2 regions of the Priestia sp. GS2 genome follow, and region 2 is predicted to be linked to the other one. Evidence: predicted binding sites of a transcription regulator. Region 2 holds the regulator's gene; the other holds the start of a gene.

Region 1 (7,590 bases), 260 kb from region 2:
GTTACAACAGGCACACAATCGCCAACTTTAAATAAAAACATTGGTCTTGCACTTATTGATGCTAAATATGCTGAGCTAGGTACAGAAGTATATGTGCAAGTGCGAAAAAGACGTTTAAAAGCAAAAGTCGTGAAGACACCTTTTTATAAGCGTTCAAAATAATGTTGGGTAATTAAAGAGAGGGGACAAAAGAATGGTACATCGTTATTTACCAATGACATCAGAAGATCAGCAGCAAATGTTAAAGGCAATTGGCGTGTCTTCAGTGGATGAGCTATTTTCAGATATTCCAGAAAGCGTTCGTTTCCAAGGGGAATATAATATAAAAAAAGCGGCATCAGAATCTGAATTAATAAAAGAATTAACAAACTTGGCTACTAAAAATAAGAACGTAAAGGAATATGCTTCATTTTTAGGAGCGGGTGTTTATGATCACTATATGCCAATTATTGTTGATCACGTTATTTCGCGTTCAGAGTTTTATACGGCTTATACACCATATCAACCTGAAATTTCACAAGGAGAACTGCAGGCTATTTTTGAATTTCAAACGATGATTTGTGAACTAACAGGAATGGATGTTGCCAATTCATCTATGTACGATGGTGGTACAGCACTTGCTGAGGCAGCAATGTTAAGTGCAGGTCAAACAAGAAAGAAAAAAGTGTTAGTTTCAGAAACAGTTCATCCGGAATCACGCGCTGTATTAGAAACGTACGCAGCAGGTCAGTACATTGAAGTCGTAGAAGTACCAAGTCAAGATGGCGTAACAGATTTGACTGTGCTCAAGGAGCGCATGGATGATGATGTAGCAGCTGTCATCGTTCAATATCCAAACTTCTTCGGTCAAGTAGAACCTTTAAGAGAAATTGAAGCCATTGCTCATCAAGGCAAAGGAATGTTTGTTGTATCAAGTAACCCACTATCCCTTGGGTTGCTAACTCCTCCAGGCCAGTTTGGTGCTGATATTGTTGTAGGAGATGCACAACCTTTTGGTATTCCAACACAGTTCGGCGGTCCTCATTGCGGGTATTTTGCTACAACGACAAAGCTGATGCGTAAAATTCCAGGGCGCTTAGTTGGTCAAACGGTTGATGAAAATGGTAAACGCGGCTTTGTGTTAACACTTCAAGCACGTGAGCAACATATTCGCCGTGATAAAGCAACTTCAAACATTTGTTCAAACCAAGCGCTAAATGCACTTGCAGCTTCAGTAGCAATGACTGCCTTAGGAAAGCAAGGAGTAAAGGAAATGGCTACCCAAAACTTATCAAAAACGCATTATGCATATAATGCATTAAAAGCAAGTGGAGTAGACGTTGTATTTAATGGGCCATTCTTCAATGAGCTGGTTGTAAAACTACCTCAATCTAGTAAGGAAGTAAATCAAAAGTTACTAGCTAAACACATCATTGGCGGCTATGATTTAGGTCGTGACTATCATGAGCTTAAGGATCATATGCTACTTGCTTTTACTGAACTCCGTACAAAAGAAGAAATCGACCAACTTGTGAAGGAATTGGGGGATCTTTATGCATAATCAACATCAATCGCTTATCTTTGAAATGAGTAAAGAAGGACGTGTTGGCTACTCATTACCAGAACTAGACGTGCCGGAAGTAATCAGTACAGAAATACTGCCAGCAGAATATGTACGTACCGAAGCGCCGGAACTTCCAGAAGTATCTGAGTTAGACATTATGCGTCACTATACCGCTCTTTCAAAACGTAATCATGGGGTAGACTCCGGTTTTTATCCGCTTGGTTCTTGTACGATGAAATATAATCCGAAAATTAATGAATATACAGCTCGTATTCCAGGATTCGCTAATATCCACCCACTTCAAGATGAAGAAACCGTTCAAGGTGCTCTGGAGTTAATGTATGATTTACAGGAACACTTAACAGAAATTACAGGGATGGATGAAGTTACGCTTCAGCCAGCAGCAGGTGCTCACGGTGAGTGGACAGGATTAATGATGATTCGTGCTTATCATGAAGCGAACGAGGATACGAAGCGTACGAAAGTAATTGTTCCTGATTCAGCTCACGGTACAAATCCAGCTTCGGCAACAGTAGCTGGTTTCGAAACAGTTACTGTAAAATCTAATGAACATGGGTTGGTAGACTTAGATGATCTTCGTAAAGTAGTAAGCGAAGAAACAGCTGCTCTTATGTTAACAAATCCAAATACGTTGGGTCTTTTTGAAGAAGATATTTTGGAAATGGCAGAAATCGTTCACGCCGCTGGTGGGAAGCTTTATTATGACGGAGCGAATTTGAACGCTGTATTAAGTAAAGCAAGACCAGGTGATATGGGCTTTGACGTTGTGCATTTAAACCTGCATAAAACATTCACGGGCCCACACGGTGGTGGTGGTCCAGGTTCTGGTCCAGTTGGTGTAAAAGCAGATTTGATTCCGTTCTTACCAAAGCCAGTACTAGTCAAAACAGAAAGCGGCTTTGCTTTTGACTACAATCGTCCACAGTCTATTGGACGAGTTAAGCCGTTTTACGGAAACTTTGGTATTAACGTCCGTGCTTATACGTACATCCGCTCTATGGGACCAGACGGTTTAAAAGCAGTAACGGAAAATGCGGTATTAAATGCAAACTACATGATGAGACGATTAGCAGAACATTATGATTTACCATTTGATCGTCATTGTAAGCATGAATTTGTTTTGTCAGGAAAACGCCAGAAAAAGCTCGGTGTTCGCACCTTGGATATTGCGAAGAGATTGCTTGATTTTGGGTATCATCCGCCGACAATTTACTTCCCTCTCATTGTGGAAGAGTGCATGATGATTGAGCCAACTGAAACTGAATCAAAAGAGACGCTGGATGCGTTTATTGATGCAATGATTCAAATTGCAAAAGAAGTGGAAGAAAAACCAGAAATCGTTCAAGAAGCACCTCATACGACAGTTGTTAAGCGATTGGATGAAACGCTCGCAGCAAGAAAGCCTGTACTTCGTTATCAAAAAGAAAATTAAAAAAACAGCCCCTTCATCTAAGAAGGGGCTGTTTTTATGAATTATTTCTTTGTCTTAATTTTACCGTTCCATGCTTTGAATCCGCCTTTTAGGTCATGAATTTCTTTCACACCATGCTTGCGTAAGAGTTGAGCAGCACGACCTGTTCGCATGCCACTTTGGCAATAAATATAAACAGGTTGATCAGTGCGAAACTCCTTTATACGCATACGGAACTGTGAAAGGGGAATATTTCTTGCGCCTAAAATATGTCCGTTTTCAAACTCATTTGGTTCGCGAATATCAACTAGCTGTGCTTTACGGTAACCGCTTCGGAATTCTTCCTCCGTTAACGTTTTCATAATGCGACGTTGGTAAAAAAACATTACGACAGAATAGATAATAATTGCCGCAAGTACAATGATTAGTGCCCACATGTTGTTTCTTCCTTTCTTCGACAAAATACATAACCTTATTATATAAGTGAATGAAATTAGAAGTAAAGGGAATCTTCCTGAAGTCAGGGTAGTTTTTACGAAAGAAAAGTAAAAAATTACTGCTTCACTTTTCTTTTCCTTCTGCTTATCTTTTGGTAGACTAAAAAACGGATTAAGTTTATTACATATGTAAATGTCTACTATACTAGTTAGGGATGAGAAAAATGAAGCAAAAATGGAGATTCATTGATTCAAAAGAACGTTCGCCATATTATAACATGGCACTTGATGAGGCGCTTTTAGAGTGGCATAGCACTGGTCAAATACCACCAACGATTCGATTTTACGGCTGGAATCCTCCAACATTATCAATTGGCTACTTTCAAAAAGCCGAAAAAGAAATTAACTTTGAACAAGTAGATGAATTAGGATTAGGGTTTGTACGTCGTCCAACAGGTGGTAGAGGCGTTTTGCACGACGAGGAGCTTACCTACAGCGTTATTGTATCGGAAAACTATCCAAATATGCCTAAGACGGTGACTGAGGCGTATCGCGTCATTTCTGAAGGATTATTAGAGGGGTTTCGCTCATTAGGGCTTGAAGCATACTTTGCAATTCCTCGAACGGAAGAAGAAAAGAATAGCTTAAAAAATCCACGTTCATCTGTTTGTTTTGATGCACCTTCATGGTATGAGCTTGTGGTAGAAGGACGTAAGATTGCCGGAAGCGCACAAACTCGTCAAAAAGGGGTTATCTTACAGCACGGTTCAATTTTATTAGAGATTGATGAAGATAAATTATTTAGCGTATTTAATTATCCAAATGATCGTGTGAAAGAGAGAATGCAGCGTGCGTTTCGTTCCAAAGCTGTTGCAATTAACGCTATTGCAGGTCGTAAAATTCAAATGGAAGAAGCTAAGGAAGCATTTTATAAAGGCTTTGCTAGCGCTTTAAATATTGACTTAGAACCTTATGAGTTAACAGAAGAAGAAGAGCGTTATGTAGAAGAATTGGCACAAAAGAAGTATGCTTCTGATGAATGGAATTTTAGAAGATAATGACTGCGTGGGAGTACCGGATTTAATCTGTACTCCTGCAGGTTTTATTCAACTGACGAAAGTAATTGATGTAAAAGTCAAATACTTTTTTTAATGTAAAAAAAATATTTCTCTTGACACCTGTCTATATGTGGGTGCTTGGTTTTTGGTTGAATACTACATGTTGAATTTGTCCAATTCGTGTGGTAAGTTATTGATAGTTGAAATTTTATTTTTTCCAAAATGAGGTAAATGATTGGTAAAATAGAGCACGATTGGTAAGGGAGTTGTCAGAATGACTGTTATAGTTAATCAAAAAGTAAATATGAATATTGAAAAGCTCAATCAAGATATTGAACGCTTTCCGCAAGTACACCCAATTACACCCGATATGAAAATTACTCATAAAGGTGTATCTCGACTCGTAATGTTAGACCGCTATGCGTTTAAAGATACGGAAAAACTTACGTTATCAAAAGGAGACTTTGTTGTTTTAACCGTAAAGGAAGATCCGAAGTTTCCAGCTCGAGGACTTGGCTATGTGGAAAGCATTAATTTTGACCAAAAGATGGCAGTCGTAAAGGTTGAAGATGAATTTCGCGGAGCTTTAGCGCCTGAAGAAGCAGAAAGTGGACTTATTACTCGTTCATTAGACGTAATTGAAAAACCACTGGAAATCTTCTACGAGCAAATTGCAAAACGTAACGCTACTGGGTTAGCTTCCGCTGAACAAACGGAAGAGAAGCGAAACGAATGGTTTGAAAAATTCTATCAAGAGCTTGTTCAAATGAACTTTGTACCAGCTGGACGCGTTCTGTACGGAGCGGGAGCTGAAACGGATGTTACATACTTTAACTGCTATGTAATGCCATATGTAAAAGATTCTCGCGAAGGAATTTCTGAACACCGTAAGCAAGTTATGGAAATCATGAGCCGAGGTGGAGGAGTTGGAACAAATGGTTCAACTCTGCGTCCACGCAACACGCTAGCGCGTGGTGTAAACGGTAAATCATCAGGTTCTGTCTCTTGGTTAGACGATATTGCGAAACTTACGCACCTTGTAGAGCAAGGCGGTTCTCGTCGCGGTGCTCAAATGATTATGTTAGCGGATTGGCATCCAGATATTGTTGAGTTTATTATCTCTAAAATGCAAAATCCACGCATTTTACGATTCTTAATTGAAAACACAAATGATGAAATGATTAAAAAACATGCCCAAGATAAGCTGAAATTTACGCCGCTTACGGAATCTGAAAAGGACATGTACCAAGGAATTATCAATTATAAGCAAATTCCAGGTCTTGGTGGATTCAGCGAGAAAATTATTGCAGATGCTGAAGAAAAGCTACAAACTGGTGGAACGTATAGCGTTCATAATTCTGAATTCTTAACAGGAGCAAACATTTCTGTTTGTTTAACAAAAGAGTTTATGGATGCAGTTGAAAACGATAGTGAATACGATCTTCGCTTCCCAGATGTAGAAAGCTATTCGAAAGAAGAAATGGCACACTACAACGAAAGCTGGCATGAGGTAGGAGATGTTCGCGAGTGGGAAAAACAAGGTAATAAGGTTCGTACGTATCGTAAAATTCGTGCAAAAGAGCTTTGGAACTTAGTTAACATTTGTGCAACGTACTCCGCAGAACCAGGTATCTTCTTCTTTGATAATGCGAACGACATGACAAATGCACAAGCATACGGTCAGCATGTTGTAGCGACAAATCCATGTGGAGAACAACCACTTGCACCGTTTTCAGTTTGTAATTTAGCCGCTGTAAATTTAGCGCAAATGGCAGATAAAGAGACAAAAACAGTGAACTTTGAAAAACTTCGTCAAACGGTTGAAACGGGTGTGCGCATGCAGGATAACGTTATTGATGCAACGCCTTACTTCTTAGAAGAAAACCAAAAGCAAGCTCTTGGTGAGCGTCGTGTAGGTCTTGGTGTAATGGGGCTTCATGATTTACTTATCTACTGTGAAACAGAGTACGGTTCTGAAAAAGGAAATGAACTTGTTGATCAAGTATTTGAAACAATTGCAACAACAGCATACCGTGCATCTGTAGAGCTTGGAAAAGAAAAAGGAAGCTTCCCATTCTTAATTGGTGATTCAGAAGAGGAAACAGCTCGTTTACGTGAAGCTTTCACTAACACAGGGTTTATGAAAAAAATGCCGGAAGATATTCGAGAAAGCATCAAAGAGCACGGTATTCGTAACTCACACTTACTAACTGTAGCACCGACTGGTAGCACAGGAACAATGGTTGGCGTATCAACAGGTCTTGAACCATACTTCTCATTCTCTTACTTCCGAAGCGGTCGCTTAGGGAAATTTATTGAAGTAAAAGCAGATATCGTTCAAGAATATTTAGACCAACATCCAGAAGCGGATCCAAATAACCTTCCTGAATGGTTTATTTCAGCAATGGAATTGGCTCCAGAAGCTCATGCTGATGTTCAGTGTGTTATTCAGCGTTGGATTGATAGTTCAATTAGTAAAACAGTAAACGCACCTCGTGGCTATACAGTTGAACAAGTTCAAAAAGTGTACGAGCGTTTATATAAAGGCGGAGCAAAAGGTGGTACAGTTTATGTAGACGGTAGCCGTGATGCTCAGGTATTAACGCTAAAAGCAGAAGAAAACACATTTGATGAAGAAGTAAAAGAAAGAAAAGCAGAAAAGCCACACGTTGTATTAGTAGATACAATCAACGAAGTAGGATCAACAGACGTAACGATTGGTTCTGAAGTTGGAAATACGTGTCCGGTTTGTCGCCAAGGAACAGTTGAAGAAATGGGTGGCTGCAACACATGTACAAATTGTGGTGCCCAGTTAAAGTGTGGTTTATAAGAAAGTCATAAAAAGGCTGACAATGTGTCAGCCTTTTTATATGTTGAAGTAAATGCATACTAGATTTTCTTGTATTTGCTTATACTATATAGTATGATTTTACATGAATGTCTTTTGTAGTATCGTTAGTTTTTAACTTTTTGAGCAATAGATTACTAAAAGTTTATAGAAGCGTGTTTCGGTAGTTTATACATAATAATTATTTTATTGGGGGAGATTTCATGCCTACGCCAAGTATGGAAGACTATATTGAACAAATATATATGCTGATTGAAGATAAAGGATATGCT
Region 2 (7,590 bases):
TTCATACGAAAACGGCTATGGATGTGTTCCACGTAGCAAAAGAAGATGTGACGTCGAATATGAGACGTCAAGCAAAAGCGGTTAACTTCGGGATAGTGTATGGCATTAGTGATTATGGGTTATCACAGAATCTCGGCATTACGCGAAAAGAAGCAGCAAAGTTTATTGAGCGCTACTTAGAAAGTTTTCCTGGAGTTCAAGAATATATGGCAGACATTATACGTCAAGCGAAAGAAACAGGCTATGTAACGACTTTATTGCACCGTCGTCGCTACCTACCTGAGATTACAAGCCGCAACTTCAATCTCAGAAGTTTTGCTGAGAGAACGGCTATGAACACACCTATTCAAGGAACAGCTGCTGATATTATCAAAAAAGCAATGCTCGAGATGGCTAAGCGATTAAAAGAAGAAAATTTAGAAACCAAGCTTCTTCTTCAAGTACATGATGAGCTTATCTTTGAAGCACCGAAACATGAAATTGAAATTCTTGAACGCATTGTTCCAGAAGTAATGGAAAGCGCACTGAAATTAGATGTACCTTTAAAGGTAGATTATTCATACGGTGCTACTTGGTTTGATGCTAAGTAAACAACAATGAACTAGCAAAGAGAGGTGGATAAGGTGCCGGAATTACCAGAGGTTGAAACGGTTCGCCGCACGCTCATTCATTTAGTAAAAGGAAAAACAATTGATGAAGTAAAAGTAACTTGGTCAAATATCATTAAGCGACCAGTTGATGTTGAACAGTTTTGTGACGCACTAAAGGGACAGACGATTCTAGATGTACACCGTCGAGGTAAATTTTTGAAAATTATCTTAGATGACTACGTATTGGTTTCTCATCTCCGAATGGAAGGGAAGTACGCTCTTGCTGAAAAGGATGAACCGATTGATAAGCATACGCATGTTATCTTTTTGTTTACCGATGGTACGCAGTTAAGGTACAAAGATGTACGGAAATTTGGGACTATGCATTTATTTCAGCCAGGAGAAGAAGAATCATCACTACCCCTAAGTATACTTGGTCCAGAGCCTTTTGAAGCGCTGTTTACAGCTGAAGTTCTAAAAAAACGAATCGGTCGAACGACCCGAAAAATTAAGGCGGTCTTATTAGATCAACAAGTGGTCGTTGGTCTTGGAAATATTTATGTGGATGAAGCACTGTTTCGAGCTCGTATACATCCTGAACGTGTAGCAAGCGAGCTCACCGATGAAGAGCTGGACCGTTTGCATAAAGAAATAGTAGCAACTCTACAGGAAGCGGTTGAAAAAGGCGGAAGCACCATTCGGTCCTACGTAAACACTCAAGGAGAGATGGGAATGTTTCAGCTTCAGCTTTATGTTTATGGGAAAAAAGACCAACCTTGTGCTATATGTGGCACCCCGATTAGAAAATATGTAGTAGCGGGAAGAGGTACGCATATTTGTCCAAGTTGCCAGAAGCTTGAAGAATAATAACAATGGATGGGCTCCTTTCATATACTTTAGATAGATGAAATGGAAGGAGCTCTTTAAGATGATTTCACTTTCTTTAATACTAGTAGCTTTTGCAGTAAGCCTAGATAGCTTCAGCGTAGGATTAACATACGGATTGAGAAAACTTAAAATTCCGTTTAAATCAATTTTAATCATTGCATGTTGTTCCGCGTTTACATTAACTCTTGCAATGTTTGTCGGTAAAATGATTACTCACTTATTTTCTCCGGCTGCGCTTGACACCATTGGTGGTATTATCTTTGTATTGTTGGGCATGTGGATTTTGTATCAATTTTTTCGTCCTGAAGATGAGGAAACAGCAAAGTTGGAAGAAAAGATTATTTTTAAAGTGGAAATAAAATCTATTGGGTTGGTTATTAACATTTTGAAAAAGCCGACGACAGCAGATTTAGATAAATCCGGCTCTATTACGGGAGTTGAAGCGTTAATTTTAGGTATTGCGTTATCGTTGGATGCATTTGGAGCTGGAATAGCAGCAGCTTTATTAGGCTATTCTCCAATTATATTGGCCATTGCCGTAGCAGCAATGAGTTTTATTTTTCTTACATTAGGAATTCAAATTGGAAAATGGTTTTCTAAATTAGCTTGGATGAGGATGTTTTCATTTGTACCAGGTGTTGTATTGATTTTAATGGGGATATTTAGATTATAAGAATTAAAAAGGGAGAACATTATGACGATTGTTGTTGGTTTAACGGGTGGAATTGCTAGTGGAAAAAGTACGGTTGCAGCCATATTCCGTGAAATGAGTATACCGGTTATTGATGCTGATCAAATTGCAAAAGAAGTCGTTCAGAACGGTAGAGCGGCTTATAGTAAAATTGTTGAGACGTTTGGAAAAGGCATTTTACAAGAAGATTTAGAAATTAATCGTGCTGCTCTTGGTCAGATTATCTTTCATAATGAACAGGAACGTCAAAAGCTAAATTCAATTGTACACCCGGAAGTTCGAAAGGAAATGTTAAAGCAAAAAGAGCAGCTGATTGCTGAGCAATATCAGCTAGTTGTGTTGGATATTCCGCTTTTGTTTGAAAGCAAATTAACGTATCTGGTAGACCAAGTTGTTGTTGTCCATGTAAATGAACTTGTGCAGCTTGAGCGACTACAGAAGCGAAATAACCTTTCTAAAGAAGATGCATTAGCAAGAATTAAGTCTCAGCTGCCTTTAACTGAAAAGGCAAAGATGGCAGATTTTATAGTTAATAATAATGGAAGTATAGCTGAAACAAAAGAACAAGTGATAAAACTTGTATCAAAATTAACAAATTGAGCTGGAGAGAAGTCATTCTTTCCAGCTTTTTTTAATATATGTAGAATAAGACAATAAAATAATGTGCAATAATTCTTCATTTTAAAATTATTTATGTTATACTATTTTGTATAAAAGGTTAAATAGTATAACATATTTGTTAGGGGGAACAGCCATGAAAGCACGAATTGCAATTAATGGTTTTGGGAGAATTGGAAGAATGGTTTTTCGAACAGCAATTGAAGAGGAGAAGTTAGATATTGTTGCAATTAATGCAAGCTATCCTGCAGAAACATTAGCACATTTAATTAAATATGACTCTATTCATGGTCCATTTAATGGAGAAGTTATTTGTGAAACAGATGCGTTGATTGTAAATGGTAAAAGAATTCAACTGCTTGACTCGCGAGACCCACTCTTATTACCGTGGAAACAGTTGCAAATTGATCTAGTGATTGAAGCAACTGGGAAATTTAACTCTAGAGAAAAAGCACAGTTACATATTGAGGCTGGTGCTCAAAAAGTTGTCTTAACAGCACCTGGTAAAGATGAAGATGTCACGATTGTAATGGGGGTAAATGAAAAGGTATTGGATGTGCATAAGCACCATATTATCTCAAATGCATCTTGTACGACAAACTGCCTAGCGCCTGTTGTGAAAGTATTAGACGAAGCTTTCACCATTGAGAACGGATTGATGACAACAGTTCACGCATATACGAATGATCAAAAAAATATTGATAATCCACATAAAGATTTGCGACGCGCGCGCGCATGCGGTCAGTCCATTATCCCTACAACAACTGGGGCTGCCAAAGCATTATCGCTGGTGCTTCCTCATCTCAGTGGGAAATTACATGGTATGGCGCTGCGGGTTCCAACGCCAAATGTCTCGCTTGTCGACCTTGTTGTCGATGTTAGGAAAGCGGTAACAAAAGAAGCGGTGAATGAAATGTTTATTCAATCGGCAGAGGGTCCCTTACAAGGCATATTGGCATTTACAACAGAACCATTAGTATCAATTGATTTCAATACAAACCCTCATTCAGCAATCATTGACGGCTTATCAACGATGGTCATGGATGAACATAAAATTAAAGTATTAGCGTGGTACGATAATGAATGGGGATACTCACAAAGAGTAGTCGATTTGGTGAAATATATTACAGCAGAAATGATTCAAAATTCAAAGCTAAAAGTTGGATAAAAAAGCGAGGCAATCATGCCTCGCTTTTTGTGTTTGAATTCATTGTTTGTTCTAATTAAGATAGGGAACTAATAAATGAGAGGTCTTAAGAAAGCGGTGGGGCAGAGAATAAATTGTGTTTAGCTACAGATTGTAAATTTAAATAAAATCACGTGTTGCAAAATAAGTCTAAACAAAGTATACTATGTTTCGTGAACTTCTTGTGTACCTTTCGGTTATGTATCTACTTAAAGGGTTAGGACCTCTCTGGACTAACTTTCCCCCGTGGTAGTTAACATGCTATATGGCGAAAGAATTTCATATTTAACGATTAAAAATTGTTAAAGGGGGAAATATCATTATGGAAACAATGGGTCGTCACGTTATCTCAGAATTATGGGGTTGTGATTTCGATAAGTTGAATGATATGGATTATATTGAAAAAACGTTTGTAGATGCAGCATTAAAGACTGGAGCGGAAGTTCGTGAGGTTGCTTTTCATAAGTTTGCACCTCAGGGTGTAAGTGGGGTTGTTATTATCTCAGAATCACACTTAACTATTCACAGCTTTCCAGAGCATGGATATGCAAGTATCGATGTATACACATGTGGAGACTTAGATCCAACAATCGCTGCTGACTATATTGCAGATGAACTAAATGCTCAAACACGTGAGACAATTGAAGTGCCACGTGGAATGGGTCCTGTACAAGTAAAGCAAACGAAAGCAAATGTACTTTAATAGTATAAAACAAAGCTAAGACAATTAGGGACTGCTCTATAAATTGGACTCGCCATTTATAGACAGTCCTTTTTAGATACAAAAATATCGTTTATCCATTATAATAAAGAAAGTAGCTAGTATATTTTTAATAGCTATAGCGATTATTTTGATAAAAAGGAGTCTATACAACATGGGGATTATTCAAAAAGTAAAGTCAGTTTTTTCGAATCATTCTGAAACTAGAGACCACCACGAGAATCCAAAGTTACAAACACATTACTATAAATCAACAGCCTCTCAAACATTTACTCAGGTGCAAAATTTATTGAAGAATATGAATGGAGTAGAGATTTTAGCTGCTTATGAAGAGCGTGGAGAGATTAGTTTAAACGTATCTAAGGGGCGAAAAGCATTTGTTGTTATTACGATTATTTCATTACGACCTTTTGAAACCGCTATCGATTTTTCGGTTACAACGGAATCAAAAGTGATGCCATTCGATTTTGGGTATAGTAAAGAATTAATCATCTTTTTTTATAAGCATTTTGATCAGCATTTGATTGCTATTAAGTAAGGGAAATAAAGTATATTGAATAAATAAAGCTGTATAACGCCTTTATCTATTGGAAAACAAATGTTTTAGGAAATAAAATTTCAGAATTCATTCTCCTTCACTTGTATTCAAGCTTTGTTTTCTATAATATGAAAAGAAAGTGAATTTTTATTTTAAATTTCTAACATACATAGGCAGTCAGTTCGTACAAGCTGCTTAGTTTATACAAATATAAAAGGTTATTTATTGGAGTTGAGAAGATGAAATGTCCTTCCTGTCAGTATAATGGAACGAGAGTGTTAGACTCACGGCCTGTTGAAGAAGGTCGTTCAATTCGCAGGCGACGTGAATGCGAAAATTGTCACTACCGTTATACAACATTTGAAAAAGTAGAAGAGCCACCTTTAATCGTAGTGAAAAAAGACGGAGCGCGTGAAGAATTTAGTAAAGAGAAGATTTTACGCGGTTTGATTAAGGCATGTGAAAAAAGACAAGTTAGCTTGAAACAACTTGAAGATACTGTACATGATATTGAATCTGAACTGCGTAGTCAAGGTGCATCAGAAGTTCAGTCGGACGTTGTTGGGGAAATGGTAATGGAAAGGCTAGCTGCTATTGATGAAGTATCGTATGTACGCTTTGCCTCTGTTTATCGTCAATTTAAAGACATTAATGTCTTTATTGATGAACTAAAAGAGTTAATTAAGAAAGAAAAACTATAAAAGAGCTATTAAAGAGATTTTTTAGCTCTTTTTTGCTATTTTAGAATTGGGTAGGTAATGATGATGAATGAGCAACATTGGAAAGAAATTATTCCAGTTGACCGTTATGTTGTGAGAACGAGCGGCGTTATTCAAGAATATGATCGAAAAGTGTTAACAACTCTCTATCAACCGTTAATTGGAACCGTGTGCTATGGCTTATATATGACGTTATGGAGTGAACTAGAGCAAGGGCGCTTGTGGGGAGCAGAAGTAACGCATCATCATCTAATGGCCGTTATGCAAATGAACTTAAAATCCATTTATCAAGAGCGATTAAAGCTTGAGGGAATTGGCTTATTAAAAACCTATATGAAAGAAGATGACGGGGGAAGAGTTTATATTTATGAGTTAATTCCTCCATTAACACCACAACAGTTCTTTGATGATGGTGTTTTAAATGTCTACTTATACAATCGATTAGGGAAAAATGTATTTCAAAAAATTAGACGATACTTTATGGACCCAGCTGTTGACCAGATGGAATTTAAAGACGTTACTCGGTCATTTAACGATGTCTATAAGTCAGTACAAACGACAGAGCTCACGTCAAGTTTACAACGAGAGAATCAAGATGTCTTCATACCAAGTAAAGATTTAGACTATGTTGATAACTCCAAAAGAGCGAATATAACGATTAGGGATGCAGGGTTTGATTTTGATTTATTTCTGGCAGGTTTAACCGAGTCCATGATTTCTAAAAAAGCCATTACAATCAAAGTAAGGTCAGCAATTGAAAAGCTGGCGTTTTTATATCAAATCGATGCTTTGCAAATGAAGAATGTTGTCTTGGACGCGCTTAATGAAAATGATCAAGTAGATATTGAAATGCTTCGAAAAGCTGCTAGAAACCATTATCAGTTTGAAAATGGTGAAGCACTGCCTAACTTAAGTGAACAAGTTCAGCCGCCGTTATTACGAACAATGGAACATAAAGAGCCTATTTCTCAAGAGGAGAAGTTAATTAAGCAGTTAGAAGTGACGTCGCCAAAGCAGCTACTGACAGACTTGTCCGGTGGAGCAACGCCTTCTAAAGCAGATTTACAAATGGTTGAAGACGTTATGTTTCATCAAAATCTTTCTCCTGGTGTTGCTAACGTACTTATTTATTATGTCATGCTAAGAACAGATATGAAGTTATCGAAAGCATATGTGGATAAAATTGCGGGGCACTGGGCTCGTAAAAAGGTAAAAACAGTGGAAGAAGCGATGATTATTGCGAAGAATGAGCATAAGGAATACCAAAATTGGGCTGAGTCTAAGCAAGCAACGACGAAGAAAAAACGAACGGTTCGTAAAGAGCTGGTCCCAGACTGGTTGAAAGAAGAGTCGGAAGAGGAAAAGAAACCTCAAAGCCAAAAAGAAGATTTAGATTTTGAAGAAGAAAAGCGGAAACTTGAAGAAGAATTAAAGCAGCTTGATTTGGACTTAAAGAAGAATCGTGAGGATTAATGAATGGAAAGGAGAGGTAATGGGATGAAGTCAATCAATGATTCACTAAACAAATTAGCGAATAATCAAGGTTTTAAGGAACGATTTGAAACGTTAAAATCAGAAGTACTTTCTGATCGTAATGTCCAAGATTTTTTAAGGAAGAATCGGGATCAATTGGATGAAG

What was found. Region 2 encodes NrdR, which represses ribonucleotide reductase genes. Its sites were predicted from a motif close to AACACNATATATNGTGTT; they were not measured.
Region 1: a site for NrdR is predicted at 4,623-4,640, ahead of V2145_RS02355 (vitamin B12-dependent ribonucleotide reductase). Genes of this name have one in related genera too.

The regions. Positions count from the first base shown of each region.
Region 1 is NZ_JAZGJX010000001.1:447,202-454,791, forward strand. Features, by position in the region: gene gcvT (glycine cleavage system aminomethyltransferase GcvT) at 1-162, shown strand, start outside; gene gcvPA (aminomethyl-transferring glycine dehydrogenase subunit GcvPA) at 194-1,540, shown strand; gene gcvPB (aminomethyl-transferring glycine dehydrogenase subunit GcvPB) at 1,533-2,996, shown strand; gene V2145_RS02345 (rhodanese-like domain-containing protein) at 3,038-3,412, opposite strand; gene V2145_RS02350 (lipoate--protein ligase family protein) at 3,637-4,470, shown strand; gene V2145_RS02355 (vitamin B12-dependent ribonucleotide reductase) at 4,745-7,300, shown strand; gene mntR (transcriptional regulator MntR) at 7,522-7,590, shown strand, end outside.
Region 2 is NZ_JAZGJX010000001.1:184,875-192,464, forward strand. Features, by position in the region: gene polA (DNA polymerase I) at 1-590, shown strand, start outside; gene mutM (DNA-formamidopyrimidine glycosylase) at 624-1,457, shown strand; gene ytaF (sporulation membrane protein YtaF) at 1,519-2,151, shown strand; gene coaE (dephospho-CoA kinase) at 2,173-2,769, shown strand; gene V2145_RS00975 (glyceraldehyde-3-phosphate dehydrogenase) at 2,924-3,955, shown strand; gene speD (adenosylmethionine decarboxylase) at 4,296-4,676, shown strand; gene V2145_RS00985 (cytosolic protein) at 4,849-5,232, shown strand; gene nrdR (transcriptional regulator NrdR) at 5,472-5,933, shown strand; gene V2145_RS00995 (replication initiation and membrane attachment family protein) at 5,997-7,424, shown strand; gene dnaI (primosomal protein DnaI) at 7,449-7,590, shown strand, end outside.